DNA from 2 places in the Shewanella decolorationis genome. Region 1 is predicted to be linked to the other one. Evidence: predicted binding sites of a transcription regulator. Region 1 holds the regulator's gene; the other holds the start of a gene.

The links. Region 1 encodes sigma-54, which starts transcription at its own class of promoters, with help from an activator protein. Its sites were predicted from a motif close to GTTGGCACGNNNNTNGNNT; they were not measured.
Region 2: a site for sigma-54 is predicted at 8,939-8,957, ahead of EYR25_RS13660 (DUF1328 domain-containing protein). Genes of this name have one in related genera too.

Annotation. Positions count from the first base shown of each region.
Region 1 covers NZ_CP037898.1:550,622-567,140, reverse strand. The annotation lists gene degQ (Do family serine endopeptidase DegQ) at 144-1,496, shown strand; gene degS (outer membrane-stress sensor serine endopeptidase DegS) at 1,622-2,704, shown strand; gene EYR25_RS02480 (hypothetical protein) at 3,245-3,658, shown strand; gene EYR25_RS02475 (hypothetical protein) at 3,727-4,341, shown strand; gene EYR25_RS02470 (hypothetical protein) at 4,426-4,725, shown strand; gene murA (UDP-N-acetylglucosamine 1-carboxyvinyltransferase) at 4,975-6,234, opposite strand; gene EYR25_RS02460 (BolA family protein) at 6,247-6,498, opposite strand; gene EYR25_RS02455 (STAS domain-containing protein) at 6,515-6,799, opposite strand; gene EYR25_RS02450 (MlaC/ttg2D family ABC transporter substrate-binding protein) at 6,805-7,458, opposite strand; gene mlaD (outer membrane lipid asymmetry maintenance protein MlaD) at 7,470-7,943, opposite strand; gene mlaE (lipid asymmetry maintenance ABC transporter permease subunit MlaE) at 7,998-8,783, opposite strand; gene mlaF (phospholipid ABC transporter ATP-binding protein MlaF) at 8,780-9,598, opposite strand; gene EYR25_RS02430 (KpsF/GutQ family sugar-phosphate isomerase) at 10,158-11,135, shown strand; gene kdsC (3-deoxy-manno-octulosonate-8-phosphatase KdsC) at 11,135-11,686, shown strand; gene lptC (LPS export ABC transporter periplasmic protein LptC) at 11,683-12,243, shown strand; gene lptA (lipopolysaccharide transport periplasmic protein LptA) at 12,230-12,781, shown strand; gene lptB (LPS export ABC transporter ATP-binding protein) at 12,778-13,509, shown strand; gene EYR25_RS02405 (RNA polymerase factor sigma-54) at 13,615-15,090, shown strand; gene hpf (ribosome hibernation promoting factor) at 15,119-15,406, shown strand; gene ptsN (PTS IIA-like nitrogen regulatory protein PtsN) at 15,409-15,852, shown strand; gene rapZ (RNase adapter RapZ) at 15,849-16,519, shown strand, end outside.
Region 2 covers NZ_CP037898.1:3,017,882-3,034,400, reverse strand. The annotation lists gene EYR25_RS13715 (fumarylacetoacetate hydrolase family protein) at 1-281, shown strand, start outside; gene EYR25_RS13710 (Crp/Fnr family transcriptional regulator) at 286-894, shown strand; gene EYR25_RS13705 (YgjV family protein) at 1,029-1,547, shown strand; gene EYR25_RS13700 (hypothetical protein) at 1,544-1,786, opposite strand; gene EYR25_RS13695 (hypothetical protein) at 2,050-2,859, shown strand; gene EYR25_RS13690 (DUF3224 domain-containing protein) at 2,984-3,400, shown strand; gene EYR25_RS13685 (BON domain-containing protein) at 3,534-4,082, opposite strand; gene EYR25_RS13680 (hypothetical protein) at 4,354-4,818, opposite strand; gene EYR25_RS13675 (sigma-54 interaction domain-containing protein) at 5,072-6,484, shown strand; gene EYR25_RS13670 (diacylglycerol kinase family protein) at 6,570-8,267, opposite strand; gene EYR25_RS13665 (hypothetical protein) at 8,418-8,612, opposite strand; gene EYR25_RS13660 (DUF1328 domain-containing protein) at 8,635-8,811, opposite strand; gene pfaD (eicosapentaenoate synthase subunit PfaD) at 9,438-11,105, opposite strand; gene EYR25_RS13650 (hotdog fold thioesterase) at 11,251-16,519, opposite strand, start outside.

The DNA of each region.
Region 1 (16,519 bases):
TTGATGAACTTTTTCAATGAGGTGCGTGTCCGAATGGTTACCTAGGCAAATAGCCGGTAACGATACAGATTCGATCTGGTGCGGACACAACTCACGACGCATTACATCCAGATCCTTGATCCCTTATTTGGAGTTATGAATAGATGAAAACGAAACTATCTGTACTTTCAGCCGCAATGTTAGCCGCAACTCTAACAATGATGCCCGCTGTCTCACAGGCCGCTATTCCGCAATCTGTTGAGGGTCAATCCATTCCAAGTCTTGCGCCTATGCTAGAGCGCACGACCCCCGCCGTGGTTTCTGTCGCGGTTTCTGGCACGCACGTTTCTAAACAACGTGTCCCCGATGTGTTCCGTTATTTCTTCGGCCCCAATGCACCGCAGGAACAAGTGCAAGAGCGTCCTTTTAGAGGCTTAGGCTCAGGCGTGATTATCGACGCAGATAAAGGCTATATCGTCACCAACAACCATGTGATCGACGGTGCCGATGATATCCAAGTCGGCCTGCACGATGGCCGTGAAGTTAAAGCCAAACTGATTGGTACCGATTCAGAGTCTGACATTGCCTTATTACAAATCGAAGCGAAAAACCTAGTTGCAATCAAAACCTCCGACTCAGATGAACTGCGGGTTGGTGACTTTGCCGTCGCCATTGGTAATCCCTTTGGTTTAGGCCAAACCGTCACCTCAGGGATCGTCAGCGCCCTAGGCCGTAGTGGTTTAGGCATTGAAATGCTTGAAAACTTTATCCAAACCGATGCGGCGATTAACAGCGGTAACTCGGGTGGCGCGCTGGTTAACCTAAAAGGTGAGCTGATTGGTATTAACACCGCGATCGTAGCGCCAGGCGGTGGTAACGTGGGTATCGGTTTTGCGATCCCCGCCAACATGGTGAAAAACCTCGTGGCACAAATTGCCGAGCACGGTGAAGTTCGCCGTGGCGTACTGGGGATTTCAGGCCGTGATTTAGATAGCCAACTTGCCCAAGGCTTTGGCTTAGATACCCAGCACGGTGGTTTTGTGAATGAAGTGACCGCAGGCAGCGCCGCTGAAAAAGCCGGCATCAAGGCAGGCGATATTATCGTTAGCGTCGATGGCCGTGCGATTAAGTCGTTCCAAGAGCTGCGTGCAAAAGTCGCGACTATGGGCGCGGGTGCCAAGGTTGAACTGGGAATTATCCGCGATGGCGATAAGAAAACCGTGAATGTCACCTTAGGTGAAGCAAGCCAAACCACTGAAAAAGCTGCGGGCGCTGTGCACCCCATGCTACAAGGTGCCTCGTTAGAAAACGCTTCTAAAGGGGTGGAAATCACCGAAATAGCCCAAGGCTCGCCTGCGGCAATGAGCGGCTTACAAAAAGGCGATGTGATTGTCGGCATTAACCGTTCGGCGGTAAAAGATCTGAAATCACTCAAGGAGCAACTCAAAGATCAAGAAGGCGCTGTCGCCCTGAAGATCCTCCGTGGTAAGAGCTTGTTGTACTTAGTGCTGCGTTAATCGGTACGCCGCTCTGATCTTTATCCCATTATCAGATGCGGATCAGCATAGGGAACGCGGGTTCCCTATGCTTTAACTTGTTAAACATGTTAATCTAACTCACCTTTTTCAATACTTAGCCTGCCATGACAATAAAAGAAACTCTGTTATATCTCGGTAAAGCCGTACTCTTCGGCCTTATCATGGCGGCCATGTTTTTGTTAGTTACACACTACTTCGACAATAAAAATCTCGGCAGCTCGTTACTGCAAAACCGTGGTAACAACACGGTCGAACTCTCCTTTGCTAAGGCCGTCCGCCGTGCCGCCCCTGCCGTGGTCAATATTTATAGCTTAAGTATCGATCAGAGTCGTCCGCTGAACTCTGGTTCCCTCCAAGGCCTAGGCTCTGGGGTGATAATGAGTAAAGAAGGCTATATTCTCACGAATTATCATGTGATTAAAAAAGCCGATGAAATTGTGGTGGCTCTGCAGGATGGCCGCAAATTCACCTCGGAAGTGGTCGGTTTTGATCCCGAAACCGATCTTTCCGTGCTTAAGATCGAAGGCGATAATCTTCCCACAGTGCCAGTCAATCTCGACAGCCCACCGCAGGTTGGCGATGTGGTATTAGCCATTGGTAACCCCTATAACCTCGGCCAAACCATTACCCAAGGGATTATCAGCGCTACGGGTCGTAACGGCTTAAGTTCTGGTTATTTAGACTTTTTACAAACAGATGCTGCAATTAACGCCGGTAACTCAGGCGGCGCCTTAATCGACACTAACGGTAGCCTGATTGGTATCAACACTGCCGCCTTCCAAGTGGGCGGCGAAGGTGGCGGACACGGGATTAACTTCGCGATCCCGATTAAATTGGCCCACAGCATTATGGGTAAACTGATTAAAAATGGTCGAGTGATCCGTGGTGCCTTAGGGATCTCTGGCGAGCCGATTAATCCCGTTGTTGCGCAAATCCTCAACCTGCCCGATTTACGCGGCGTATTAGTCACTGGTGTCGATCCTAATGGCCCCGCAGCACGGGCGCAGCTACAACCAAGGGATGTGATCATCAAATACGATGGCGAAGATGTGCCTGGGGTCGAAATGCTGATGGATAGAATTGCCGAAACTACTCCCGGCAAGAAAGTCATGATGACGGTTATTCGCCAAGGCAAAGAGCAAGTACTGCCTGTGATTATCGATGAAAAAGTCGTCGTCGATAATTAAGCTCAATAGCTGACCTTGTTAACCTCAGAATGAGGCATGTATAAAACCTCATTCTGAGTCATCATCCAAATCACCTATTACCTCCCCCTTAAATGGCAGAGCTATTTATCTCGCACTGTGATTTTCACTGACTTTTGCCTCATTCCGTATTTCGGCTTGTTAGCTCAATCGAAAATTCCCACTCTGTTGCTATACAATTTCTTATCTATTTGCCTATGTTTGGTCCTGCCATAAATCGACTAACAATGTATGGGTATACAGTCGTATTTAGATTTAGGTGTTTGGTATGATTTTCAGACAAAATCAGTGCGCACTAATTCGATTCATAACAAATAAAATGCTATAAAAATCAAATGACTATAGAGGATGAGTTTTAGTTAATAGGTTTGGAAAACGCGCATGCGCGTTTTTCCAGATGGTGTATTTGGCAGAAAGCTGATAAGTTCTTTGCATACAGATAGTTAACCGTGCGCGTTTTCACTGGTCCACCGAGGTAAACGCGCATGCGCACGAATAAAATGTTATACATAGGTGAGCAATGTGGCTCTATATTTTATAGGGATCGCCCTTATCTTCGGATTGGGTTATGCGATTTTTGATCATCAGAGATTGAAGAGAATCTCAGTTGAGCGAGGCGATCCAAATATATGCGAATACGCAAGATCGTTTGATTACCGTCAGGTGGATACCAAGATCATGCGGGAAGTTTGGAATGAGGTTCAGCTTTGCCTGGGTAACTTTGAGGGAAAGCCCTTTCCTATCAAAGCGGATGATCTCTTTGAAGATACATACAAAATGGATTCGGATGATTTGGATGAGGTCTATTGGGCTGTAGCCGACAGGCTTGGTATTGATACAGAGAGTCCAGAAAGCAATCCATATTTCGATCAAGTTACGTCGGTTAAAAACCTAGTTATGTTCCTTCAAAATCAACCAAAAGTGGCAAATGTATAACAAGTCGTTCAAGCCGACCGGGCTACGCCCGTCGGCTTAACTCCAGCGTTATGCGCCAAAGAGAGTTCATGAACAATTTTGAAATAAAAGAAGATGACAATGGAATAGGAAAGGTCCTTATCTTAAAGGGAGCTTGGTCTGATGAGGTGGGGGCTTACATGCGAGATAATGGAATCTCAGCATTGAGACTTACCGGTTCCTTTGGGTTCAAAGGCCATGATCTATCCTTTCTTCCTGAGCTGTTTTTCCTCCGAAGCCTAGAACTCTATTGCTGGGAAGCAAAGGGCATAAAGGTCATTGAGTCGCTCTCTCAATTAGAAGTACTTGGTCTGCAATGTAAATCAACTCAAAAAATTGATTTATCAGCTTTTTCGAAGCTGAGGGTAGCTCTAATAACTTGGTCTAAAGGTTTTGGTTCACTGCTTGAACTAGCATCCATCGAAAAGCTTAATATTCAAAATTACCCATATAGCAACCTGGAGCCAGTTACCTCAATGGTTGCTCTCAAGCAGCTTTACCTTACCTCCCGGAAACTGGAGTCTTTAAAGGGTATTGAGCAGCTTGGTAGTCTTGAGCTATTAGATCTTTGTAATTGCCCATTTCTTTCATCAATGGCTGGCACAGAGCAGCTTCCAAAATTGAAAACCATTGAAGTTGAAGGGTGCAATCGTGTCAGCGCATAACAAGCGCATGTTGGCGGACTGGTTTTCCGCTGCGCTCCAAACCAGCCGCAAATGCGGGCGTTATAAAGCATCAAAGGGTTGTGCATGAATAGAATGCTGAGCATATTAGGAATAGTAGCTTTTTGCGCTGTTTTTCTAGCTTGGACGTTTTACCCCGAAATACCTTCTAGCGTTTTAGGCTGGGGCGCACTTATCATCATTGGTATTCCGGCATATCTATTTCTAGAGTGGTTAGGTGAAACCGTCTTAGGCTCACAGGTCTTTAAAAACAGGTCTAGTTTTACTCGTATTCTTCTAGGTGTTCCTGTGGCTTTAATATTAATAGTGGTTGCTTTGTTTGTCATAGGTTTAGTGCAACACGCAATTAATGCAGTTGGTAGTTAAATGCTTTATAACAAGTTGCTTAATTTCGTTTCGGCCGCAAACAGCGTGGCCTCCACTGGACTGCCTACGCTACGTTGCGGTAGCCAATTAGCAAAGCGTTAACCCATAGAAATTTTAATCCGAAACTCAAAAATTAGAGTTGGGAATCTAACATGTTTTTGTCCCTTTCCTTTTTACCCAAACAAATTACGCGCAATAAAAAACCAGCACTTGGCTGGTTTTTTATTGGGAGCTAATCCTACGCAAATGTTATTGCACACGCTCTACATGCGCGCCCAATCCTTGGAATTTCTGCTCAATATGCTCGTAGCCGCGATCTAAGTGATAGATGCGATCGACGATGGTTTTACCATCGGCGACTAAACCTGCGATCACTAGACTTGCCGAAGCACGTAAATCGGTCGCCATCACCTGCGCACCACTCAAAGACTCAATGCCTTGAATAATGCAGGTATTGCCTTCAAGCTCCATGGTCGCGCCCATACGGATAAGTTCTGGCACGTGCATAAAGCGGTTTTCGAAGATGGTTTCGGTAATGGTCGCCGTGCCCTGGGCTAATACGTTGAGCACGCAGAACTGCGCCTGCATATCGGTTGGAAAACCTGGGTATGGTGCCGTCTTGATATTTACCGCTTTTGGACGCTTACCTTCCATATCGAGCTCAATCCAATCTTCACCTGTAGTGATCTTGGCGCCCGCATCTTCAAGTTTCGCGATAACAGACTCTAACGAAGCAGGGTCTGCCTTTAAGCAACGGATACGACCACGGGTCACTGCTGCGGCAACAAGGAAGGAACCGGTTTCGATACGGTCTGGCATCACTCGGTACTCACAGCCCTGTAGACGCTCAACACCTTGAATACGCAGTGTGGCACTGCCGACACCAGTGATCTTCGCGCCCATGGCAATCAAACAGTTCGCCAAGTCGATCACTTCTGGTTCACGGGCCGCGTTTTCAATCACGGTTTCGCCATCGGCAAGTGCCGCGGCCATCAATAGGTTTTCGGTCGCGCCTACGCTCACCATGTCCATAAAAATATGGGCACCCTTTAAGCGACCATCGACACGGGCCTTGATATAACCTTCTTTCACTTCAATCTTGGCGCCCATCATTTCGAGGCCATGTAAGTGAAGATTTACTGGACGAGCACCAATGGCGCAGCCACCGGGTAATGATACGTCTGCGGTGCCATAGCGGGCTAATAACGGCCCAAGGATCAGAATCGAGGCACGCATGGTCTTAACGAGGTCGTAAGGAGCACAAAACTCATTAAGGTTTTTGGTTGAAATACGGATCTTACCTTCGCCCAACTCATCCACATCGGCACCTAGGCAGCGCAGCAACTTGCAGCTGGTGCTCACATCGCGCAAATTGGGGACATTCGACACAATAAAATCAGTCTCGGCTAACACGCCTGCCATTAGAATCGGCAGCGCAGCGTTTTTAGCGCCGGAAATAATCACATCACCAGCAAGCGGAGGGCTTGCTTGAATCGCTAATTTATCCACTTTTCCTCACTACTAGCTGTTGAAAATTTTCTCGCGTTTCCATTGGGTCGGCGTGAAAGTTTTAATCGTTAATGCATGTAACTCACCGCTGGCGATATAGCTCATCAGGGGTGCATAAATGGCTTGTTGTTGTTTTACGCGGCTCATACCGTCAAAACATTCACCCACTGCAATCACTTTGTAGTGGCTGCCATCGGAGCTGGCGTGCACTTCATCGAGTGCTAACGCGTCACGTAAAATCTGTTCTATTAAGCTGCATTCCATGAAATTCGTTACCTTTTCAATTCGCTTCTTCGGTGAAGAAGGACTGTAAATCATATAAGTCGATTAATTTTTTTAGCTGATCCGATGCTGAGCACAACTGCAGTGGCGTACCGTGCTGACGCACTAACGCCAGCAAAAATGCCACGCCAGCACTGTCACTGTACTCCAGCTCAGTGAGCGACAACATTTGGGTATCTTGGCTTAACAAGCTTTGCCTTTGCGGCCAAAGTGCGACCACTTGCTCCTGTGATAAACGCCCTTTGAGGTGGCAAATTTTACCCTGTTGCACAAATTCAACCACGGCGCTTATTTCCCTGCTTTAGGCTTTTTAGTCACTTTGTCTTTGGTGCGCTCTTCCAACATCTTAATCACTGAATCAATCCCCTGCTGGCGGATAAGATTCGAGATCTCAGATTGCTTAGAGGACAGCAAACTCACGCCTTCGGCAACTAAGTCAAACGCCTTCCAAGAGTCATCCTTGAGGCGACGCACTTTAAACAACAGCTTAATCGGCGGACGACCCGCTTCGATAATCTGCACGTTGACATCGACAATCTTCTCATTGCTGAAATCACTACCGGGAGAAAACTCCACTTTTTGGTTAGTGTATTCGGTAAACGCTTGGGCGTAGGTTGAGATCAAGTAACCTTCGAAGGCATCGACAAAACGATTGCGCTGATCTTCAGTCGACTCTTTTAAATACTGGCCTAACACTTTGTAAGAGGCGTATTTATAGTCGATATAAGGCATCAACTCTTCGCGCACGATCACTTTTAAATGATCCGCATCGGCGTCGATCAAGGCTTTATCTTGATGAAAGCGGTCGAAGGTTTTGTTGGCAACGGATTTCACCATGGCGTACGGGTCCATAGTGTTAATCGGTGCATCATCCGCCAGCGCGGTCGTTGCGGTAAATATCCATACTAACGGCAGTAAAAAGCGCGATAAGCGTTTAAACATAGCGGTAACCCCTATTTATCCTTTGAACCCATACTATATAAGAACTGACCAATCAGATCTTCTAACACTAATGCGGAGCGAGTATCGTCAATTTTGTCGCCATCCTTAAGCATACTCACGTCATCATCGACAAAGCCCGGTGTTAATCCAAGGAACTGCTCACCGAGTAAACCTGAAGTTAAAATAGCTAAGCTACTGGTTTCAGGGAATTTATCGAAACGCTTGTCCATCACAATCGTCACCACAGCCACCAGTTTGACTGGGTCTAAATCTATCTTACTCACGCGGCCAACCACTACGCCGCCGACCTTGACCGGAGAGCGTACCTTTAAGCCACCGATATTGGTGAAGTTGGCAGTGAGGGTATAGCTGCTGTCGCTGGTCTGCACTTCGATATTGGCGACTTTAAACACCAACACCAAAAAGGCCGCTAAGCCCGTTAAGAGAAACATACCCACTAATAATTCAATTTTTCGTGTCAACATGCTCAGTTACCACTCTGTTAATCCGTCTATCTGTATCCTTGGCGCTGCAATCCGTTAGCGGCCAAACATCAGGGCTGTTAGTAAAAAGTCCAATGCCAGTACGGCGAGGCTCGATTGCACCACGGTTGAAGTGGTTGCACGGCTGATCCCTTCCGGATTCGGCACCACTTGATAGCCGCGGTATAAGGCAATCCAAGTCACCACCACGGCAAAAACGCCGCTCTTAATCAGGCAGTTCACTATGTCTTGGCGCCATTCGACCGAGGCTTGCAGAATCGACCAGAAGGCCCCGCCATCGATGCCTTTCCATTCCACGCCCACTAAATGGCCGCCATAAATGCCTACTGCTGTAAACATTAGCGCCAATAACGGCATGCTTATCACCCCCGCCCAAAAGCGTGGCGCAATGATTTGCCTGAGCGGGTCAATCGCCATCATCTCTAAGCTAGATAACTGCTCGGTACTCTTCATCAGACCGATTTCGGCGGTCAGCGCCGAGCCTGCGCGACCAGCAAATAATAATGCAGTAACCACAGGACCGAGTTCACGCAATAAGCTTAAGGCCACCATGGGGCCTAAGCTCTCCTCAGTACCGAAACCGACTAAGATGTTGTAGCCCTGCAGCGCCAACACCATGCCGATAAACAGGCCCGAGACCACAATAATGACCATAGATTGTACGCCGACCACATAGATTTGGCGCACTAATAATGGAAAACCTTTACGCACCCGAGGCCAGCGAAAAATCGCGCCCCAGAGCATCAGGCCCGCACGGCCAAAACCGAGCACTAACTCGATAGCGCTGCGGCCGAGGTCGGCAATACTGTCAAATAACTTCACTTGCCAACTCCTTTTGCCAACAATTCTTGCTGATAATCCTTTGCCGGATAGTGGAACGGCACAGGGCCGTCGGGCGCCCCTTGAATAAACTGTTTGAGCTGCGGATTATCCGCATGCTTTAACTCCTCAGGCGTGCCATGGGCGATAACTTTTTTATCTGCAACCACATACACATAATCTGCAATCCCGAGCACTTCATCCACATCGTGGGACACCACAATCGAGGTCAGATTCAACGCATCTGAGAGTTCGCGAATAAGCTTCACCAGCACGCCCATGGAAATCGGGTCTTGTCCGGCAAAAGGCTCATCGTACATTACCATTTCAGGCTCAAGGGCAATCGCCCGAGCAAGGGCAGCGCGGCGCTGCATCCCACCGGATAATTCGCTTGGCATCAACTGCGCGGCGCCACGCAGGCCAACGGCTTCGAGCTTCATCAATACGATTGAGCGAATAATCTCTTCGGGTAAGCCCGAATGCTCACGCAGCGCAAAGGCGACGTTATCAAAGACGTTGATATCGGTGAATAAAGCGCCACTTTGGAACAACATGCTCATGCGCTTACGCAGTTCGAATAATTGGCTACGACTCGCGGCATGCACATCCTGTCCATCGAACAACACTTGGCCGCTATCTGGCATCAATTGGCCACCGATAAGCTTAAGCAAGGTGGTTTTACCTATACCACTGGGGCCCATAATAGCGGTCACTTTGCCCCGGGGGATAGACAGGCTAATATCTTCATATATGACACGCTGGCCACGGCTGAAGCCCAAATGACGGATCTCAACCAACGGCGTTTGTTCTTGAGTCATGCTTGATTCCGATATTTGAAAAGAGGTGGCCTACGCTTCCTGCCCAGACCAATCGAAGAGCCGCAAATTGTACGTAATTGCGCTTTAACCTACAACAGAATCGACACTATCGTCCTGCGATACTTTCAATTTGCCTCATTTCCAGCGAGAATGCGCCCTAAGTTTTCGCTCTGTGAAGATAAAGTGTTACTTAATGTTTTCATCCTTGTTGATAAATCAGCAAGATTGTTTAGCTAAGGCTAATAAGCTAAGCGAAATCACATTGAACTAGGCAAGATAACTTAGTTCAAAAGACGTATTGAATGTCAAACTGGTTATCATGGCGACCATAACCATAAAAGTGGCAGCGCTAAAACAACCAAGACGATGATTTTGCTCAAGACATTCAATCGCTAAACAGGTTATTCTGCCCTATTGCCTCAAACCTGATTGGCAAGGGCAAACAATAAGACGCTACTCCGGTAAGAAGCCGTTAATTTTATCATCTTTATCGCGTACCAAATTGTGCTATTCCAATCCCAGACGGGGCGACAAAGACAATGCAAGAAGAGAGATAGACATGGTAGACCAATCACAATTGCGCCAGTGGGGCTGTAAAGTTATCGATATAGAAAAATCGGCCCTCGACAATCTATATCAATATGTCGATTCCGTTGAATTCGCCCAAGCCTGCGAGTTAATTCTCAACTGCACCGGCAAAGTGATAGTGATGGGGATGGGAAAATCCGGCCACATTGGCAATAAAATCTCAGCCACCCTCGCCAGCACAGGTACACCTGCATTTTTTGTGCATCCTGGCGAAGCCAGTCATGGTGATCTAGGTGTGCTCTCGGATAATGATATTATTCTTGCCATTTCAAACTCGGGTGAGTCGAGCGAAATCCTCGCGCTGATGCCGGTTATCCAGCGTAAAGCCATCCCAGTGATCGCCATGACGGGCAAACCTGAGTCCACCATGGCACGTTTGGCCAAAATTCATTTATGCATTGAAGTACCAGAAGAAGCCTGTCCGCTCGGACTTGCGCCAACTTCCAGCACCACGGCAACCTTAGTGATGGGAGATGCGATGGCCATTGCATTGCTGCAAGCTAAAGGCTTTACTCGAGACGATTTCGCTATGTCCCATCCGGGCGGCGCCTTAGGCCGTAAGCTACTGCTAAAAGTCAGCAACGTGATGCACAGCGGCGATGATTTACCTTTGGTTAAACACGATATCTGCATCACCGATGCCCTGTACGAGATCTCCAAGAAAGGCCTTGGCATGACTGCTGTTATCGATGAGCAGAACAAACTTGTGGGTATCTTTACCGACGGCGACCTACGCCGCGTTATCGACGCCCAAGTCAACCTGCGCACCACGCCAATTGCCGATGTGATGACGCGAAACTGTGTCACAATTACTGAAAACGTCCTAGCGGCGCAGGCGCTGCAAGTGATGGATTCCAAAAATATCAACGGCCTGATAGTGATAGATAAAGACAATCATCCTGTCGGTGCGCTCAATATGCTCGATATGGTTAAAGCGGGAGTCATTTAATGCCACAGCAAGGATTTTACGGCCCCATCAGCGACGATGTTTGGCAAAGAGCGCAAAAAATTAAACTGCTAATCTGCGACGTGGACGGAGTGTTTTCCGACGGCCGCATTTATTTGAGCAACTCAGGGGAAGAGCTCAAAGCCTTCCACACCCGCGATGGCTATGGCGTTCGTTCATTATTGACCAGTGGGTTTAATCTGGCGGTCATCACTGGCCGTCAGTCTAAAATTGTTGAAAACCGCATGACGGCTCTGGGTGTGACCCATATTTATCAGGGCGTGGATAATAAATTCGTCCCCTATGAAGAGCTACTGTCGCTCTACAATGTCACCCCAGAAGAAGTCGCCTATATCGGTGATGATATTGTCGACCTACCAGTAATGAATGTGGTCGGCCTTGCCGTCTGTGTTGCCGATGGTCATCCCTATGTCCGTCAACACGCCCATTTTGTGACTCACTTAAATGGTGGACATGGCGCACTCAGGGAACTCACGGATCTGCTGTTGCTGAGCCAAAATAAGTTCACTTCCGCCCATGGGATGAGCATATGAGTCGTGTGACCCTCGCCATTATCGCCTTTTTTGGTACTGCGCTGGTGCTATATTGGCAAGTGCAGCAAAAACGTGGTGGCGATACGGATGACAGCTTGAACGTCAGTGATAGACCCGATTACATTATCGAAGATCTGCGTAGCATTGAGTTTAATGAGCAAGGGCAAGTTAACAGTCGCGTCACGGCAAAGCACATGGAGCACTATGAGCTGAAAAACCAGACCGACTTTACTCAGCCTGTCTATCTTGTCTATCCCGACCAAGGTAAAGCAAAATGGCAGATCCGAGCCGACCAAGGTCGACTCAACAAAGATACCGGCAAGGTTGTATTAGAAAAGAATGTTATTATCGATGCCATCAGCCCTGGTGAACCCATACAGACATTGTCCACCAGTTTTTTAGAACTCGATCTCAACACTATGATAATGACCTCTGACCGCATCATTTACGTCACAGGGAAAGATTTTAATATTCAAGGGCAAGGCCTTTATGCCGACCTTAACGCGCAGGAAGTGCAATTGACCAGTCAGGTAGTAGGAACCTATGAAGCAAAATAACATATTACTTGTCGGCCTAATGCTAATCACTAGCATGAGCGCCTTCGCCAAGGTCGGTGACTTACAGCAAGAAGTAAAAATCAAAGCCGTCAGCCAAACTGCGGACATTAAAAATAACCAGATCATTTTCTTCGGTCCGGTAGAAGTAACCCAGGGCTCGATAAAAATTAATGCAAATCAACTACGTGCGTTTTCTGCCGAAGGCGAAAACAGCAAGATTTTAGTCGCAACGGGGAATCCTGCGACCTACAGCCAAATTCTGGATGATGGACGCCCTGCTTCAGCAAGTGCCAAAGAAATTCGCTATGAAATGGCGACTCGTACCTTAACCTTAACGGGTTCAGCGACCCTTGACCAAGCGGGTAGCCAAGTCACGGGTAACCTCATCCGTTACGATATTATTCAGCAAAAACTGATCGCGGAGAGCACGGGTAGCGGTGATGATCGCGTGATTACCATTATTAAACCTGACAACTATCAGGAAGAACTCAAGAATCAGCCCGCAGACAAACCTGTGAAAAAACAGGATCCTAAATGACCCAAATCACCTTAAAAGCACAGAATCTCGCCAAGAGTTATAAGAGTCGTCAGGTTGTGAAAGATGTCAGCCTGACGGTCAAAACGGGTCAAGTCGTCGGCTTACTCGGCCCAAACGGCGCGGGTAAAACCACCACCTTTTACATGGTCGTGGGCTTAGTCAAAAGCGATAAAGGCCATATCTTTATCGATAACGATGATTTAACTGCCGATCCCATGCATCTGCGCGCTCGCAAAGGCATTGGTTACCTACCACAGGAAGCCAGTATCTTCCGTAAGCTGACCGTGCACGACAATATCATGGCGGTACTGCAAACCCGTAAAGAGCTCAATCGCGACCAACGCGAAGAAGAGCTGGAACATCTGCTCGAAGAGTTCCATATCACCCATATTCGCGATAGCCAAGGCATGTCGTTATCGGGCGGCGAACGTCGCCGCGTCGAAATTGCCCGCGCCTTAGCGGCCAATCCTAAGTTTATTCTGCTCGATGAACCCTTCGCCGGTGTCGACCCGATTTCGGTTATCGATATCAAGAAAATCATCGAACAACTCAAGAGCCGAGGCCTTGGGGTACTGATCACAGACCACAATGTGCGTGAGACCTTAGACGTCTGTGAACATGCTTACATTGTCAGTCACGGAAACCTGATAGCCGAAGGAACTCCCGCAGAGATCTTAGACAATCAGCAAGTTAGGGCTGTGTACTTAGGTGAACAATTCAGGCTATAGTTACTTAAACAGAGCCAATTAGCCTTGAATTTTGGCTTATCAGCGCCATCAATATGATAACAAGCGGCCTAAATTCAAAATAATAACGTAGGGATCAGCGGTAACATGAAAGCGTCACTCCAGCTCAAACTGGGTCAACAGTTAACCATGACGCCACAACTCCAACAGGCCATTCGTCTGTTGCAACTGTCGTCATTGGAACTGCAGCAAGAGATCCAGCAAGCCTTAGACTCTAATCCTCTTCTCGAGCTGGAAGAGGAGCAATTCGACGCGCCTAGCGAACGTAATCAAGATATCGCCGATACCGACTTTAGCGAAACGACGGCTCAGCCACAGGAACAAGACAATTCCACCGTGGACATTGCCGAGTCGCTGACCAAAGAATCCTTGCCCGAAGAACTGCCCATGGACACCACTTGGGATGAAGTCTTTACCGCATCGCCAAACTCAGGTTCAGGCGCCAGCCGTGAAGATGACATGCCCTTCCAAGGGGAAACCAGTGAAGGCCTTTACGAACATTTAGAATGGCAGAAAAACCTCACGCCCTTCTCTGAAACCGATTTAGCCATCGCTACCGCGATTATTGATGCCATCGACGATCAAGGTTATCTCACTCAAAGTACTGAAGATATCCTCGAAGCCATGGGCAATCCCGAAATAGAACTGGATGAAGTCGAAGCCGTACTCAAGCGTATTCAACACTTCGATCCCGTCGGTGTCGCCGCAAGGGATTTAAGCGAATGTCTGCTTATCCAACTCTCCCACTTTTCACCGGATACTCCACACCTCGAAAACGCCCGCATGCTGATCAAAGATCATTTAGATCTGATCGCTGCCCGCGATTTTAGGTTGTTGATGCGTAAGACCAAACTCAAAGAAGACGAGTTAAGGGACAGCATAGCGCTGATCCAAACCTTAAACCCTCGTCCCGGTTTGCTCATCACCCCTGTTGATGAAGAATATGTCATCCCCGATGTGTCGGTATCGAAGAAAAACGGTCGCTGGGTGGTCGAGTTAAATCCAGATTGCATGCCAAAAATCAATGTTAATCAGCAATATGCAGCCATGGCGCGCAGCACCAAAAGCCAAGCCGATAGCCAATTTATCCGCGGGCATCTGCAAGAAGCCAAGTGGTTTATTAAAAGCCTTGAAAGCCGTAACGAAACACTGCTCAAGGTGGCAAACTGCATAGTGCAATACCAACAGGGTTTCTTCGAATACGGTGAAGAAGCCATGAAACCTATGGTCCTAAACGATATCGCTGAAGCGGTAGAGATGCATGAGTCCACCATTTCACGGGTGACCACACAAAAATACATGCATACCCCAAAGGGACTTTTTGAACTAAAATATTTCTTCTCAAGCCACGTCGGGACTGATGATGGCGGTGAGTGCTCATCCACGGCAATCAGAGCCTTCATTAAGAAACTGGTTGCAGCGGAAAACCAGAAAAAACCATTAAGCGACAGCAAGATGGCACAACTTCTGGCAGAACAGGGAATTAACGTTGCGCGCAGAACCATTGCGAAGTACAGAGAAGCGATGCTTATTCCCCCTTCCAATCAGCGTAAAAGTTTATAGCCTAAAGTGGAAATCGGAGGACGTTTATATGCAAATAAACCTGAGTGGACACCATATCGAGATTACTGAATCGTTACGGGCTTATGTTGAGGAAAAGTTTTCAAAACTTGAACGTCATTTCGAACAGATCAATAATGTGCACGTTGTGCTCAATGTTGAGAAAATGCAACAAATTGCCGAAGCGAGAATCAACCTCACCGGTGGTGAAGTCTTCGCGACTTCAGAGCATGCAGATATGTATGCTGCCATAGACGTCCTGATCGACAAGCTTGATCGTCAGGTTATTAAACACAAAGAGAAGTTAACAAAACACTAGCAATGGAACTTCGTACCATACTGCGGCCGGAATGCACGACCTGCGCCACTCCGGGCAGTAAGAAAAAGGTACTGGAACTTATCAGCGACTTAGCCGCTGCCCAGTACCCCACCCTCTCATCTCAAGAGATCTTCGAAAGCCTTGTGGCGCGCGAAAAGATGGGGAGCACAGGTATAGGTAACGGCATCGCCATTCCACATGGTCGATTAACCGATATAACACAACCCATAGCCATATTGGTGAAATGTGAGGAGCCGATAGCCTTTGATGCTATCGATAAACAACCTGTCGACATTTTATTTGCGCTGCTAGTGCCTGCTGACCAATGTCAACAGCACTTAAGCACTTTGTCCTGCATGGCTGAAAAGCTCAGTGACAAACAAATATTGAAGCAATTGCGCAAGACGCATGATGAAACGGAACTCTATCAGGTAATCACTGGATGAAACTGGTCATAGTGTCAGGGCGCTCAGGCTCGGGCAAATCGGTCGCACTAAGAGTGCTTGAAGATCTCGGCTACTATTGTGTCGACAATCTTCCTTTGCCGCTGATTGGCAGCTTACTCGAACAGCTCAAGGGCAGTAACGATCTCGTCGCCATCAGCGTCGACGTGCGTAACCTGCCGGAGCAAGACAAGGTACTCGTCAAACAGCTTGCCAGCCTGCCTGCGGGCACTGAACTTACTAGCTTCTTCTTAAACTCCAGCGATAAAGTGCTACTCAAACGCTACAGCGAGACTCGACGCTTACATCCCTTATCTAAGAGCCGTGTTTCTCTGCAAGAAGCCATTAAGCTTGAAGGCAAATTGCTCGAGCCCCTGTCTCAGCAGATGGATCACTACATAGATACCTCGAATCTGAATATCTATGAACTCAGCGACCAAGTACGGCAAATCCTGCTTGGCAGTGTCGATAAGGAACTGGTGATTAACTTTGAGTCCTTCGGTTTTAAGCATGGTATGCCAACCGAAGCCGACTTTATGTTTGATGTGCGCTTTTTACCTAATCCCCATTGGGAACTCGAACTGCGTCCACTAACCGGCCTAGATGAACCCGTGGCGGAATTTTTAAATCGCCAGCCACTGGTCAATAAGTTCATCTGGCAAATCGAGAA
Region 2 (16,519 bases), 2.3 Mb from region 1:
TTGTTGCTATCGATGATGCTTGCACGGCATTTGAGTTCAGCTTAACGATAGACGGAGTGTTAATACAAGCGGGCCATACTGAGTTAATGATCTATAATCCGCAGACGATTCTAGAAGAATTACAACGCTTTACCACTTTAGAAGACGGCGACATTGTGATGACTGGCACCCCAAAAGGCGTCGGCATCATTCCACCGAATCGGGTATTTAAGGTGGCCTTAGGCCTTAAGGATGCGCCACACCAAGCGCCCTTGGTCGAATGTGAATGGCAAAGTCGGTGATGCAATGACGGCGCACTCTGCATCGGCGCATCAGGCGGCAACTGAGCTGGCAATCCAACCCCTTTGGCAATATTTGCTCGCCTTAGGGGCCGAGCCTGAACGTTTAGCGCCGCTACTCACCCACGCAAGGGCGCTTTCATATCAGCCTGGCGAGTGCTTGTTACCCCAAGGCGAGCACCAAACCTTTGCCTATTTTGTGGTGGAAGGCATAGTGCGCGCTTGCCACTATACCCAAGAGGGCAGTGAGCGCTGCAAGGAGTTTTACTTCGAAGGTGAACTGTGTTTCTTATACAGCAGTTGGTTAAAGCAGGAGGTTGCGCCCTATCAGTTAGAAACCGTCACTGCTTGTCGGCTAGTGCAAATGCCACTTGCCGTATTAAACGAGCTAACGATGCAGCGAGTACAACTTTCGCTACTCAAACAGCAATTATTGTATAAAGAACAAAAAGAAGCCTTTTTGCTGCTCAATACACCAGAGCAACGTTACTTACATTTACTCGAATACTTTCCCCTCTGGGTTGAGCGTTTAACCCATGCCCAACTGGCCAATTATATTGGTATTACCGCCATTAGCCTGTCGCGGATCCGCAGACGTTTGCAAGATTCACGGTAAAATCTTCTGCCAGTTAACTTAAGTTAATGCACTTTTAGGTCATCCCCTTCATGCTCATCGGCGCTAAGTTTGAGTCACAGCTGAATATATCGGCTTATTTTATAAGTCGATATTGAACCCTAAAGGAGCCTATCTTGAGTGCTTTTACCCTGTCACAACTATTGGTGGCGATTGCCATCGTTTTCGATTTGATGTCGTTTCAATTTAAGACGCGTGAGCGCATCGTCGCCTGTTTATTCGTCTCGGGCATCCTAATCTCCATCCATTTTTGTTTATTGGCACAATGGACGGCCGCAGGGCTAATGGGGATTGCCACAGTGCGTTACCTCACCAGCATTTTTACAACGTCAAAAAAAGTCATGTGGTTTTTTAGTGGAGCGGCAGTGCTGATGAGCGGCTTAACTTATAGCGGGCTTGTGAGCGTGATAAGTTGTATTGGAACGCTGTTTCAAACCCGCGCCGCCTTTTGTCAGGCGGATAAAAATCTGCGCTTATTGATGATAGTCGGCACCAGTTTTTGGTTGTGCCACAATATCTTAGTGGGTTCGCCCATGGCGGTATTGATGGAGCTGTTGTTTATTGGCAGTAATCTCGTGGGATATTACCGCCATTATTTTCGTGGACAATTGCACTCGTCCAAAAGGAAGGCTTAGATACCTGCTACGGCCTCCATGTCTAGCTCGATATCGGTACAGCCTTTGGGGCAGAAAATACCTGCTGCCTGTTCGGCTTTAGCTGTCTCCGGCAAGATGACTTTGAGGGTTTGATTACAGCTTGGACATTGCACAGGCTTACCTTTAAACACCCGTTTTATCAAGTTTTTCTGTTCATTAAACGAGTTTGCAGTGGTTTGGTTTAACACAGCAAAAGGGCTGGTCGATGCATTGGTCATTGGCGATAAAATCCTTAAAAGCTCGGCAATATTTTTATGGGATTGATGCATTTTGCGGACAGAATTATAGCCCGATTGGGAACGGGAATGAAAAGTCTAAATCATATATATATCAGCATGGGTTAACTTGCTGAACTTGTGCTGACTAAAAGCAAAAATAAGCGGCTTTGACCTTGTAGGAAGAGCAATTTTTTGATGCTATGAGCAAGGCGGTTTTTATCATAAGAGTGAAACATGCCGCGACTAGGATATTGGGGGAAAGAATGAGTATGTTTGTTAAATTAACGATAGCGGCGACTGTCCTTGTGCTCAGTATTCTTGCCGTTGGCATTTATCGTTTTGATATGACCAATGATGATATCTACATGGTCATGGAAGATGGCCAAGTGCTGCAATACGATGAGGCCATGGCGCAGGCCGATGCTAAGGCAAAAGCCAAAGAGGCGGCATTATCTTCCAATGAAGATGCCATCGAATCAGTGGTGCCAAGTGAGGTCAAACCGGTGGCGAACGCCTCCGAGGTGATGCTGAAACTCTTTAGCTTAAATACGGCCAATCCCTTTGAAGTTAAGCTGCCCGATAGCCAACTGCCCGTGGTGTTGACGCACTTTATTAAAATCAAGCAAACGGAATTTGCGCTGGGGGATTATCAACAAGGTGATGAAAAGGGCAGGGTATTGCTAGATTATATGCGGATCACACCGCTTAATTTTGACCCCGCATTAGAGCCCGATACCCAAAGCGATGTGCCATTGCAGGATGATCCTAAACAGCAAACCATGCCCTTTGTGGCGCCTTTTATTGTCAAAAATCAAGGTTCGGGGGTATTTGTGTACCTCGGTTTATTCAGCTTAGATTATGGCCAAAATCGATTACAGCACTTAGGTAGTGTGTTTATTGGCGATCGCATCGAAGTCGATAGTATTGAACCCGTGTATCCCTTTGAAGCCCCATTTAAAGTTGCTATCACCTATCGCGATAGGGCGGCTGGTCAACCTATGGCAGAGGAGCCGAATGTGGCTAAAACCCTTGAAGTCGGTGTGAGTGAGTCGGAAATCAAAGCACTGAATTAGGTTTATATCTGGGCTTATGCTAAGTTAATTTTACCTCAGCTACGGCTGAGGTATTTATTTCACCTAGCGGCTGGGAAAGCTAAGGTTTTGGCATAAAACATAAAATTAAAACAAGGAGCGTGTCATGGAAATGACCAAAGTCACGGGCAAATTTGATGTTAAGCTCAATCCCGAGAATGCCTATGCCACAGGTGTGGGCGGCGTGAACTTGGGCAGAATGACCTTAGATAAAACCTTTTATGGTGAGCTAGAAGCTCGCAGCCAAGGCGAAATGCTCAGTGCTATGACAGCGGTAAAAGGCTCTGCGGGTTACGTGGCGATTGAGCAAGTCGTGGGAAAACTGTGCGGCAGACAGGGCAGTTTTGTGCTGCAACATTTTGGCATTATGACTGATGGTCAAAACCGATTACACCTTGAGGTTGTCCCCCATTCAGGTGCGGGTGAACTCACAGGGCTATATGGCACTATGGCGATAAGCATCGAAAATGGACAACATTTTTATGAGTTTACCTTCTGCATCGAACAGGAAGCCGAAGCCTAAGGCATGATTAACATGACATCGCGCCGATAAAACAAAACCAGCCGAAGCTGGTTTTGTGGTTTTTGCCCGAGTGACTAATATCAAGCGTTGAATTGGCAAGCGCTGAATTAGCAAGGGCTGCATGTCAGGACCATTATGAGGTTTTGACTTTGATTTTATCGACGACCTTTTTCACATCATCGGTATTTTTGGCAATGGTCAGGGCTAATTGACGCTCTGCATCGCTAGCCACTTCACCCTGCAAGGTCACTACGCCATCGGCAACGTCGACATTAATTTGGGTGCCCGATACGTCGGTCGAGAACAACAGACGGGTTTTCACGACTGTTGCAACCTTAGAGTCGGTTAGGGTCTTCACCACCTCACTGGTGCCTTCGTCTTCATTCATCACGGTTAATTTGTTATCGACCCCTTTTACCCCATCTAAGCTTTTGATGAGCTCAGCGGCGAGCGCCTTATCGACACTGCTCTCTACTTGACCAGTTAAGGTGACATGGCCGTTTTTCACGTCGGTCATAATGTCAAAGGAGTTGAGGTTAGTATTGAGCAACAAAGTCGTTTCGGCCTTGCCATCGATCCAAGCATCTTTGGCATCGTCTTTCCAATCCTGTGCGGCGGCCACATTTAAACTGATAGAACCGACAAGTAAGGTGGTTAAAGCTAAAGTTGTCGTGTTTTTCATAATGATATCCTCCGTTGTTATCTCGAAGATACTAAAGCGTGAATCGTGCCAATGTTTTTATCTTACTGATTTTAAATGGGTTAAGTGTTGTTTGCACTTGTTTTAGGTGTTTGGCTTAATCGTCAAATCGGCGCTTTTTACCGACAAAATGTAAATATTACCGAGGGTGATTAAGCGATTGGGCTTAAGTGGGATAGGCGTTAAGCTCAAATAGATCGCAGGCAACAAAAACGCGGCTCAGTTGGCCGCGTTATTGGCTGGCATGGCTGCCTTACAGGGCTTGGCTACGCAGGTGTAAGGTATCCAAATGGATTTGTAGCCAGGCAATATCTTCGGCCAATTGGCTGATTAACCTCGGGTGGTTGGCCTTTTTAATTAACTGTTTGAGGTGGCTAAGGCGCTGACGCTCAAGCTCACAGAGCACGACGAGGGCATCGGCGAGTTGTTGTTTGAGAAGTAAAGCATCGACATCGGCATAGGGCCGAGTCTGCGACGGCGGCACCGAGTTCGGGCCCATTTGTTGTAATGATTGGGCGAGCAGTTGCCTAAATCGCGCCAGCATCCCTTGATACGTCTTGATTTGGGCGATAAAAATGCGTTTTAGGCTGTAGTCATCGACAGTGGTATTGGCCCGAGTATAAAAATCCACGCCGGTTTGGGTCAGCTCGATTAACTCATTAACCAGCTTAATATCGGCGCTCAACTCGGTCTGATGTTGCGCAACATTAGACGTCATAACGACCTCCTGTGGTAGTTTGGGCTGCTCCGCCGACACGGATTGCCCAAGTTTTTATGGAAATATCAGCTTCATTCAGCTGCTATGCATATTTCGTTCACTTTTTAATGATAAGTTAATGACTTGATTTAACTGATCATATTTATCCATTGTCGCTAGTGGGCTGCTTATTATCGGCAACTCTTACCGTTGAGATTGTTAAAATTTCACGGCTGGCATACAGTGGTGCTTCATTCACAGGGAGTGGCACAAGATGATCCGACCAACGCTTTTCTATCATCTACAGGACTTCGAAACCGAGCAGGCATTAGTGCAGCTCGAAGGCGCGCAGACCTACAACAAGCTACGCAGTACCGATGATTTATCTTGGATTAGTCAGCTGGAGGCCAATCGTATCGATGTGGCGATCATTGAGCTGCCCCGTCTAAGTCGTGAAGATTACTTAGCCTTACTCGAGTCGAGCGCCATTGCGGATGTGGAGTTTATTTTCCTCTCCGACGGCCTGCCGAATCCTCACCTCGATAAACTCTTGTCCAAATATGCGGGCTACCATTTCCGTAAGCCCATCGATATGTCGTTGCTGTGCGAAACCTTAGCGGATTTTGCCCAGCATCTGGTTGCCAATACCTCGACGCGTATTCGCCCCTTTGCCAGCGAATTAGACCAATATGGTCTGCTGGTGGGCTCCTCATTACCTATGCACCGCTTGTATCGCACTATCCGCCGCGTGTCGGCCGCCGAGAGTAATGTGCTGATTATCGGTGAGAGTGGCGCGGGTAAAGAACTGGTCGCTAATACCATTCACTTAGCCAGTCCGCGGGTGAATAAGCCCTATATTGCGATTAACTGCGGCGCCTTGAGCCCAGAATTGGTCGATAGTGAACTCTTCGGCCATGTAAAAGGCTCCTTCACCGGCGCGAATCGTGATCACCAAGGGGTATTTGAGCAGGCGGAAGGCGGCACCTTATTCCTCGATGAAGTCACCGAGATGCCCCTTGAGCATCAAGTTAAGCTATTAAGAGTGCTCGAAAATAATGAATATCGCCCTGTCGGCAGCCCTAAGGTGCTCAAGGCGAATGTGCGTATTGTGGCGGCGACAAACCGCGATCCTTTAGTGGCGATTGAGCAAGGGCAGCTGCGGGAGGATTTGTACTTTCGCTTAGCGCATTTCCCCATTCAAGTGCCGCCATTGCGGGAGCGCGGGGAAGATATAGTCGGACTTGCGAAGCATTTTCTGGCCTATCGCAATGCGGCGGAAAAACAGAGTAAAGTGTTCTCGCCATCAAGTTTAGAGGCGATTGCGGCCCACACTTGGCCCGGTAATGTGCGCGAGTTAAAGCATGCTATCGAGCGCGCTTATATTCTGGCGGACCATGAGATTACCCCTGAGCATTTACAGCTGACGCCCAGTTTAGATAAAGAGGCCACTGCGGAGGAAAATGTAGTGATCCCCCAAGGTATGCGCCTTGAAGAGCTGGAAAAAATCGCCATTTACCAAGCGCTTGAAACGAGTCAGGGCAATAAAACCGACACCGCCGAGCAGCTTGGGATCAGCGTTAAAACCCTCTATAACAAGCTCAGTAAATATGAGCAGGAGTCAGACGTTCAAACCGCTGATGCAGATACCGTTAGCGAAGATTCCGTTAGCAATAGCGTCGCCAAGTAGTAACCTACATTAAATGCCTGAAAATAAGCTAATGCATTGATTCAGCTTTGATTCAGAGTTTGGTTCAGCGTTGATTCTGAATGCGTTAGCTTATTTTGGGCTCTGACTGTTGTTCATCATTTTGCGCTTGATAGGGCACAAACACTTTTAAAGAGGCGGGCAGGATATCGATATTGAGTTCCTCTGGCTCACAAATTTCGCCATCAATCACATACTTGCATGGGGGCTGACTGCTGATCTTCACCCTTTTAGCGTGGGCATGTTTCACTTTACCCGCGTTGGCCGAGGGCGCAGAGTCGCTATTGGCGGCCTCTTTAATCCAGCCGGTAAAAGCCAGTTCAGCCAGACTGATAAGCTGTTCATTCGGCTCATTATTTGAATCCAACCAAGTGATATCCAACAAGCCGTCGGTCATATTGGGTTCGCCCTTACCTTGGGCGAGTAAGCTGGTAAAAGGCGCGGCATTGGCAACCACTAGGCTGTGGGTTTGCACTGTCATTGGGGCTTGGTCATCTAAAGTCAGCTGCAACTCGAGGTTGGTGTCGGTGTTCACCGCGCGCCACAAACCATCGAGGTAGGCGAGTTGGCCGAGGGCATTTTTACGCTCGCGGCTCGCCGACTCAATCATTTGCTGCTCAAACCCAATGCCGACCAGCAGCAACACCAGCCGCTCATTGCAACGCGCCGTATCTATGGTCTGTGTCTGGCCTTGGATAATATTATCAAGGGCTTGGGAGACGGCATTGAGCTTACTGCTTAAACCAAAGAGGGCGTGTGATAGGGCATTGGTGGTGCCAAGGGGGATAATGCCTAAGGTGATATCGGTGTCGATAATCTCCGCCGCGACCTCAGTAACAGTGCCATCGCCACCGCAAGCGATGATGATATCGGCACCCTGAAGCCGGGCTTTTTTTGCTTGGGTTTGGGCGCTAATCTCTGGTGTGGTGAGCGCTAACTGCACCTCAAAATAACGTTTCAGTTCAGTGCAAATTTGTTCGCCATGGCTCTGCCATTTACCTGCGCCAGAGACGGGATTGGCGATAATCCAGGCTCGCTTATGCAGTTTGATTTCCCCTTGAGTGTACATCTGCTCCAACGCTTTAAGTTGCCAGCGATTTAACCCTGCGGTTTTACGAATGCTTTTAATCTGTTGCAGCACCTCGGCAAAACTGAGTTCGGGGCGGCGGCATACAAGATAAGCGGCCAGCACCATTACGGAGCGCCCACGGCCGAGCGCACAGTGGATCAATATCCGCTTTTGGGCGCGTACTTGGCGATGTAACCAGTTAATCGCCTGATTTAATTGGGCGCTAGTCGGCACACTGTGGTCAAGAATAGGGATATTCAGATAGTCGATATGATCCTCATACAGGGACACATCGAGGCCGTCGAATTCGGCGGTGACATCTAAAATAGCGTTAATGCCATAACGATTCAGTTTAGGTAAATCGGCAGCGCTTAAGCGGCTACCCAAGTACAGATATTTATCAATGGCTTGCATTGAAGGCATGCTATCGCGGCGGCGTGCCCAGAGATTATAGAGTCGGCATCCTAATAAAAACGGAATAAAGCCCCAACGGATATACCAAGGGATGGAACCATCCTGACGTTTTCTAAAAATACTGGCGAGATTAAACCAATAGGCCGAGCCGACAAGGGCGAGGGAAAGGCTGCACCATGCCCAAATAAAGGTGAGAATGGGAGAATGCCCCGTTACGGCAAAATAGCCAAATAATAGCGCTCCGAACAGATAGAAATACTTAATGTGGATCTTACTCAGCATTGGCATCTCCTCCATCGATAAACGGCGAGCCTCAGGGAAACCCACTTTATCGTAACCAATGACTGTCGCGATAAAGTGGCTCGGTGGTACTCACTCGAGCTGTGATTCCCCTTGCTCGTTTGCGTGACTCACAACTCTCAGTCATTCGCCCTAGCAGCGGGTATCTTTCGCTTTAACGCCTTCTTTCAGTTCTTCACAGGCATCTTCAATCGCATTGCCAGTATCAGTGATGGCTTCATCGATTTTTTCGCCTGCATCCTCGGCGTGGTTGTCGCTACAGGCTGACAGCCCAAAAGTTAATAATAAGGCTAAAAATGCGGTGGTAATTATGGTCATAGGTTTCATATCGATTCTCCTTTTATCCAATTTAAGCGCGTGGTGCCTTGCCCTTAAGGGCATTGACCAGCAGGGAAATCACGAGTAATACAATAAATAGGAAGAAAATAATCTTTGCGATCCCCGCTGCGGCGCCAGCGATCCCCGTAAATCCAAACAGTCCGGCGATAATGGCCACAACCAGAAACATTAAGGTCCAACCTAACATAGCCACCTCCTTTGTCTTATTTCGGTTTTTCTGTCTACTTTCACTTTGCACATATACCTCGAGCGAGCTAGGTTACGTCTTACATCCCGTTATCATTCAATCCAGCAATAAACTCACAAAGGGGATATTGCGAGCTTAATGCCAACTTTGAGGTTTTAATTTAATTTATTGAATATTAAGATTATTTTTAAATGCTGTACTGACGGGAGTATTGGTTGATATAAGCGTGATAGGCAATTTTTACCTGCGATTCGGTAAGAGTTGCAGTAGGGGAATCGAGGGGAAATCTCGTCCATCAAAGTTCGTTTCTGTAATCCATTTTAAAATCAGGCCGTATGTATTTGATAGTTTGCAGGCGAGCATTGTCACGGCAGTGGCCATCGGAAAAAGGGATTTTTCCGTTGAGCCCCCAGGGATGGTTTTATGGCGTGCCACTGAAGTGACAATGCAGAGCGGAAACAGAACTCAAATCGGCTTTTGGCATTATTTATTCGATTGATTGATAGCAACCATGCCGAGCTGATACTGAACTCGTAATCGAACCAAAAATGAAACCCCAATTTTAACCCCAAAAAAAGCGGGTTAAGTTTTCACTTAACCCGCTCAATAAGGTTTACCAAAGCGAATTAGCAGCGTTGCAGTGGTTTCCAGCGTTGCAAGCTGACAGGAATACTTACCCCTTGGGATAACAACAGGTTAATCCGTGCTTGGTAGGCGGCGCCCTGCATTAAATGTTTAGCCAAATCGACCGCATTGCGCTCGCGGTAATCATCTAAATAACTGCCTTTAGCCCAAGCATTAAAGGCGCCGAGGGCGGGGCCTGCCCAAATCTGATAATCCATTTCGCGGCCGACTTCGCCCGTGTTTGACCAGCGACTCGAAAGACCTAAATACCAGCGGAAAATCAGTGCCATTTTGCGTTTTGGATTATCCAGTGCGCGCTCAATTTGCTTAGGATCGCGCTCATTAAAGTGCGCCACAGTGCCTGCCCAAATCTCATCTAATGAGGCGCGAAACACTTGCTCTTCCAGCTTCTGTCGTTCCTCTGCCGGGATCGCCTCAATCGAGTCGTAGCGGGTGTAAATCTCATAGAGTTTATTGGCGCGCATTGGGAATAGGGTGCCGCGCTTAACCACTTGTAACTTAACGCCCATCTCGAACATATCGGCGGCGGGCGCCATAGTCACATCGGCCATTTCGGTGGTGGCGAGTAATTTACGGGTATGTTCGCTGGCTCCCGCCTCAACACAGGCTTGGTTGATTGAGCCAGTGACAATATAGGCCGCGCCCATATTGAAGGTCGCCAGCGCCGCATCGGGCGTGCCGATCCCCCCACCTGCGCCCACACGGATCGGTGTTTTGTACTGGTACTTGGCTTGAATGGTATCTTTGAGCGCCAAAATGGTCGGTAATAGCGTGACCAGAGGGCGATTGTCGGTGTGGCCGCCTGAGTCGGCTTCGGCGGTAATGTCATCGGCCATGGGCACAGATTGCGCCATTAGCATTTGATCTTCGCTGATAAGCCCTTCGTTCATTAATTGCTGCAGCATCTTAACGGGGGCGGGTTCCATAAACTTGGTGGCCACCTCGGTACGGCTGATTTTAGCAATCACTTTATTGCCAATCACAATCTCGCCGTTGGCATCGCGACTCAGGCCCGCGGCGCGGTAATAGACGATTTGCGGTGTTAAGCCCAAGAATGCCGAGGCTTCAACCGTACGCACTTGATGCTTGAGGAAGAGTTCGACACTGCCACGCTCCAGCGCAGGCTCACTCGGGCTATGGATCAAGTTAAAGGCGTAGGGGCCATTGGGCAATGCCGCTTGAATGCGTTTAATCGCGGCTTCTACGCGCGATGGAATTAACCCCGCCGCGCCAAAGGAGCACAAGATGCCCGCCTGACCAAGAGCGATAACTAACTCTTCCGAGGCGATACCGTTAGCCATAGCGCCTGCGTAGTAGGCGTATTTCACCCCATGCACGCGGCGAAAATTACTGTCACCCAAGCTTTGGGTGCCAAGGGCGGGGGCGAAGGCGCTGACAGGATGCAAACCATTGCTTTTGTGTAAGCCATTGCTGGCGGCAGTATCCGCAAGACCCACCACCTCGGCGCTTTGGGCAATGCCTAGGCCTTTTTCGGCATGATTGACTAAGTAACAGGCTTGATTGAGGTCTTTAAGTTTTTTGCCAAGGGAATCGATATCGAAACTGATGGCGGCTTCATCAACCTGCCATGGCCAAGGACTGAGCTTATTATTATCGAGAGAGTTATTATCGAGTGTGGTATTCGTCATTTGGGCTGTTCACTTTTAGGTGTTTGGGGCCTGAATTTGTTTGCCGCAGTGAGGTTATTCCCTTGCACTGCGGCAGTTGTGTGCTGTTTTTAAGCTAACTGCTCTTAAGCTAACTGTGGTTAATGCTGCAATTTTGGCGCTAGCGCTATGCCTCTTCGATGCAGATAGCGATATCGGTTACCTCATAAATGCGCAGGCCATCCTTACTTAGGTTGGCATCGCCCTTGATGATGCGTTTACCGTCTTTATCTTCAATGCTGGTGATATGCACATCCAGCGACATCTGTTTGTTTAATGGATTAATTTGACCGCGGTACTTCCATTTAATTTCTGACAGGATCTGGCCAAATTTCGGATTATTAAAGTCTGCGCCTAGGTCTTGGTCTATGGCATAGGTTTGCAGTAATTCGATAATCGCCTCGACGCCGAGGGAGCCTGGCATCACTGGATCCTGATGGAAATGGAACTGGAAGAACCAATCGCTCGGGTCAATAGTGCGCTCGGCGTACAAGTATCCCAGTCCCTTCTTACCGCCAGTTTTTACAATTTCGGCCTTATCGATAAAGTTCAACTGACCACCCGCGAGGCGGTAGTGTGGCTTGCCATGCGGCGCTACAAAACTGCGGCCGTTTTTATCTAACAGATTGATTTGGCTGTCGGCTTTTATACCGCGCTCAAGGTGCCAAGCTTGGGTGATTTTACCATTGTCGATACCCAACTGGTTTTTAAGCGCATCGGCCTTAAAGTAACCGAAAACCGCATTGCCACGGTAGAAGGGCTCGCCATCGCAGCTCAGTTCAAAGCTAAAGTTTTGAATGATATTGCTGCCAGCTATCACGGTGGATAGCAGGCGCGAATCGTTGACTATGGTCTTACCGCGTAAATCCACTTCGCGCAGTAACTTGCCACTGCCGTCGAGGTTGCGGAAGAATAACTCCTGCCCCGGGAATCCTAAGGTCGTGCCCATATAACCCGAGATAAAGCCATTGGGCTGCAATGAGATTTCCATCAACACAGAGTAAGGCATCACGGCATGATGGCTGTTTTTAGCGTAATACCAAGCGTTGCTGGGCACTTCATACTCGGCAATACAGGAGGATGGCTTTTTCAGCTCGCCACGCTTGCCCTCAATGGCCACCACGCGGGTGGTGAGTTGCAGATCGCCACAAGGCGTGCGCGGCGGGATTAAACCACGGTAAATACTAAAATCGGGGCCGAAGCAGTTTTCAATATCGCCGGTGGCAAATTCAAACAAATGGTAAGGCGTAAACGGCAGGGTGTCGGGCACGCGGTTGGCGTACTTAGAGCCTGCTGGCGCAATCGGCGCACTCACATGTTTAAGCGGTACAACGCCTTTATTCAAGGGAGCGGCAACATCTGGGATTTGCGCCATCAGCGGCGCTTGTTCCGCTTGGTTGTCGATATTTGCTGCTTGGTGAGTATTCTTCTGTGAAGAACTGCTTTGCGAAGAGCTGCCTTGTGAAGAATGGCTTTGCGAATAATGACTCTGCGAATAGCGGGTGCAATCCGATTCTTCTTTAATCATCACCCCGAGGTTTTGGAAATCCACCACCACTTTGCCATTGAGCAGGATATCGATATTCGCCTTGGCATAGGGGCGAGGGCTCATGCCAATTTCGGTGACTTCCATACGATAGGTGAGCGTGCCAAATTGTGGCAACACCTGACCGCGGCAGCGCACTTTTTGCGATGCGTTTTCAAGGGGTTGGAAACGACCGTTTGTGACACCTAGGTGCATACCAATATGCAGCATAAAGAATTGCAGTAACTGGCCACAACCTTCGGCCATGAGGGAGCCGGCCATCACTTGGTCGCCCTTGAAATGGCAGGGGAAATACCAATGATCAGGGGCTAATTGTTTGTGACCTTCAATCAAGCCTAAGCCCCAAGCGCCGCCATGCACTTCGAGCTTGCTGACTTGCTCGATCATCAGGAATTTTTCCGAGGCGAAGCACAGTGAAGGCTGGAGGCCAAACTTTGCCTGATGCGCCGCATGTTCGCCGCCGAAACAGCCACCAATGTCGGCGCTCAATAGACGATGGATTTGGCCGTAGCTAAAGGCCGTTTGCGCGCAGTTAAGTAGTGGTGTGAAGCGTGGCTTATTGCCGTTTCGGGCATATTCATTGGCCAGTGCAATTTGTGCCTGCTCGCGTAGCTTAATTTCGGCCTCGGTGCGGATCACCCCTTTGCCATCGGCCAGTTCTTTATCGGTAAAGAATCCCGCGCAGCCGCCGTCCATTTTTAGGATCAGCTTATCGCCCACGAAGCATTCGTAGGAGAAGAAAAATAGCAGGGTATCGCCATTGCGGGCAAAGTGGTTGATGGAGATATCGTAGCGCAGGGTGTCGCCACCGCGGGGCAGATCCCCAAGGAAGGTGAGGGTGCAGTCGAGCAAACGATAGACGCGCTCGCCTTTGTTTTCAAAATCGATACCTAAATAGCTGATCAGCATTAAGTCGCACTGGCCCGATTCGACCGCCACCGCCCAAGGAATTTGGCCATCGACCAAAAAGGGCGCATCCACAGGAATATCGTATTCTGTGGTCATAGTGCTCGGCTGATAGCGGTTCATTTGCGCGTTGAGCTTAGTCACCCGCGAGACCAGCAGATAATCCGAGGTTGGCAGGCGCACCCGGCGTGCGTAGCTATCGATAATGGCGTAATCGGCACCAAAGACCTTGGCAATGTCACCCTCGGCATATTCCACCAGATCCTGATAGTTCCAAATGCAGGGCTTATCCGCAGGAACGGGTGGTGTGTAGGGAGCGACATTCGCGTGATTAGGTTTTAACTCTGGTTTTAATTCTGGGCCTGATACAGCTTGCTGCGCCGTGGGAGCGACATTTGTGCTGGGGGCAACATGGGGTGTAACAGCCCCTATTTGTGTCGTCTGGGACAATTGCGCTTTTAACAGCGCATCGGCCAGTTTGAGCCCTTGCTCACGGCTCTGTAAAAAGGCTAAGTGCGCCTCGCGGGCCAATTGCTGGTTTTGCAACAGTTGCTGGTTTTGTAACAGTGCCGCGCTATCCTGCGACGCCCTATCCTGCGCCAAGGGTGCCGCCGAATATTGGTGTGGTGCGTTAGATGACATACCGCTCTCTACTGCTATTGGTGTGGCAAATGGGGTGACGTTTTCTGCCCTGATATAAAGTGCTGCTTGTTCTGTGGGCTTAGTTTGTGTTGCCTGTTGGCCTAAAGGCTGCAACTGGCGCATTTTGCCTTGGATGGCGACAAGTGCTGGCAGTGGCGTATCCACAATATGTTGATAGATATCGCGGCCACCGAGCGTCACTGGTTTGATTAAATGCTTTTGCTCACTCAAGGTTAAATCTTGCTCAAGGCGCTGTTCTAGTTGCGCCGCCTGCGTTGCAGTCTGACTTAACAGCAGCAGCGAGTTCACGCCTTGGCTTTGGGTGGAGACTAATGCCTGTTTAGCGGCGTTTTTATCTGAACCCGCAGACCCATTCTTTAGGCTCAACAGGGCACTCAGAAGACTGGCCATACCCGCAGCGGCAAAGTTATGTCCAAGGGTATTGGCGACTCGGTGGCATGGCGCCCCTATCAGATTAAGCTGCGCTAATAGCTGCTCTGCGGGCAGTCGCTCCTCTGGGGAAATACATTGCTCAACCATATGGATGGCAGAGGGCTCTGAAGGATTGGCATTAGCTGTTTCGGTTATCAGCGAATCTAACAGCTTGGGCAGCTGATGATTTGTGCCAAATGCTTGACCTAGAATGTTCCCGTAACCCATTTGAACACTCTTGCTCGCTTGCTGGCTGGTCAGCACGATAGCGCCCGCGCCTTCACCCACCTTCCATTGTGGATTCGCGCTGTTAGCATCGAGATCAACGGCGATTTGAGCATTTTTCAATATCACCTGTTCAACACTGCCGCTTAAATCCACAGCGGCAATCACTACGCCATCGAGGACCTCTTGGGACAGCAGGTTTTGCGCCACATCGATACAGCGGGCGACCGATTGCTCGGCGGCTGAAATGGTAAAGGCTGGGCCGTTAAAGTCCCACAGCGAGGCGATGCGCGACGCCATAATATTGCCAATAAAGCTGGTGTATTGATTGAGCTTGGCGGCATCGAGCACGCTGTCCATGGCGATGGCTTCGAGGGCGAGGTATTCATCATTGGAGAGGTGAACGCCTTGTTTCTTTAAGCTATCCGCCAGTTGGGTATGCAAATTCACGCGGCCACGGAATTGGTGCAGTTCAAGCTCGGTTTCCATCGCCACTAACACGGCGACCTTGCTGCCAGCGGTTAACTTGGCATCGCGAATCGCCTCATCGGCGACTTTGATCAGCAAAAGCTGCTGGGAGATAAGTCTGTCATCCTCATTGGGCGGCACTTTAAAGCGCAAAAAGTCGAAGTCAAACTGCTCGATATAGGCGCCTTTGGGCGCGCGATTTAGGCCAAATTGCTGCAAGATATCGGGATGTTTATCTAAGCCTTTCCAGCGGTTAGGCGGCAGTGGGATAAAGGCATCTGTTTGGGCTAATAGCGCCTTATTCAACGCATTGATAGAGGCTAAAGGCCCAAAATGCGACGCCATGCCGATAACGGTTAATGCTTGCTGCTGATAAACTGGTTTGTTGGCTTGCTTCTCGGCGCTGTGCGCTGTCGGCTGATAGGATTCCAACAACAGATGGGCATTGCAGCCGCCAAAACCAAATACAGACACCCCTGCATGGCGACGATCATTGCCTGCTTTATCGGGCCAAGCCTGCAACTGAGTAGGGATATTATTACCGCTAAACAATCCCTTAGGCGATGATATCGGCGCCTTAAGGTTGATACTCGCCGGCAGTTGCCCTGAGCGCATGGCGAAGATCATTTTCATGATCCCAGGCATGCCAGCAGCAGTGAGTAAATGCCCAAGGTTGGATTTAGCCGAACCTATCAGCGGCGCCTGAGTGCCGCCGAGTTTATCTTCGAAAAAACGCTCCATCGAAGTGAGCTCAACCTTATCCCCCAGCGGTGTGCCAGTGGCATGGCATTCAATCACTTCGATATTGCTCGGGTGGGTGTTGGCGGCGGCATAGGCGCGCTCGAAGGCTTGCACTTGGCCCTTACTGTTGGGGCTTAAGACAAATTGGCCCTTGCCATCGTTCGATAAGCCAATACCACTGACCACAGCATAGATATTATCGCCATCGCGCTCGGCATCCTCTAAACGCTTAAGCACTAATACGCCTGCGCCTTCGCCTGCGAATAAGCCTTTGCTATTGCTATCGAAAGGCGCCGAAATCCCATGGTCTGGATAGGCGTGGAAAATCGAGAATCCCATATTGATAAAGAAGGGATCGGCGCCCGATACCGCGCCCGCGAGCATCATGTCGGCCTTGCCCGTAGTTAAATAATCGCAGGCCAATTTGAGGGCATAG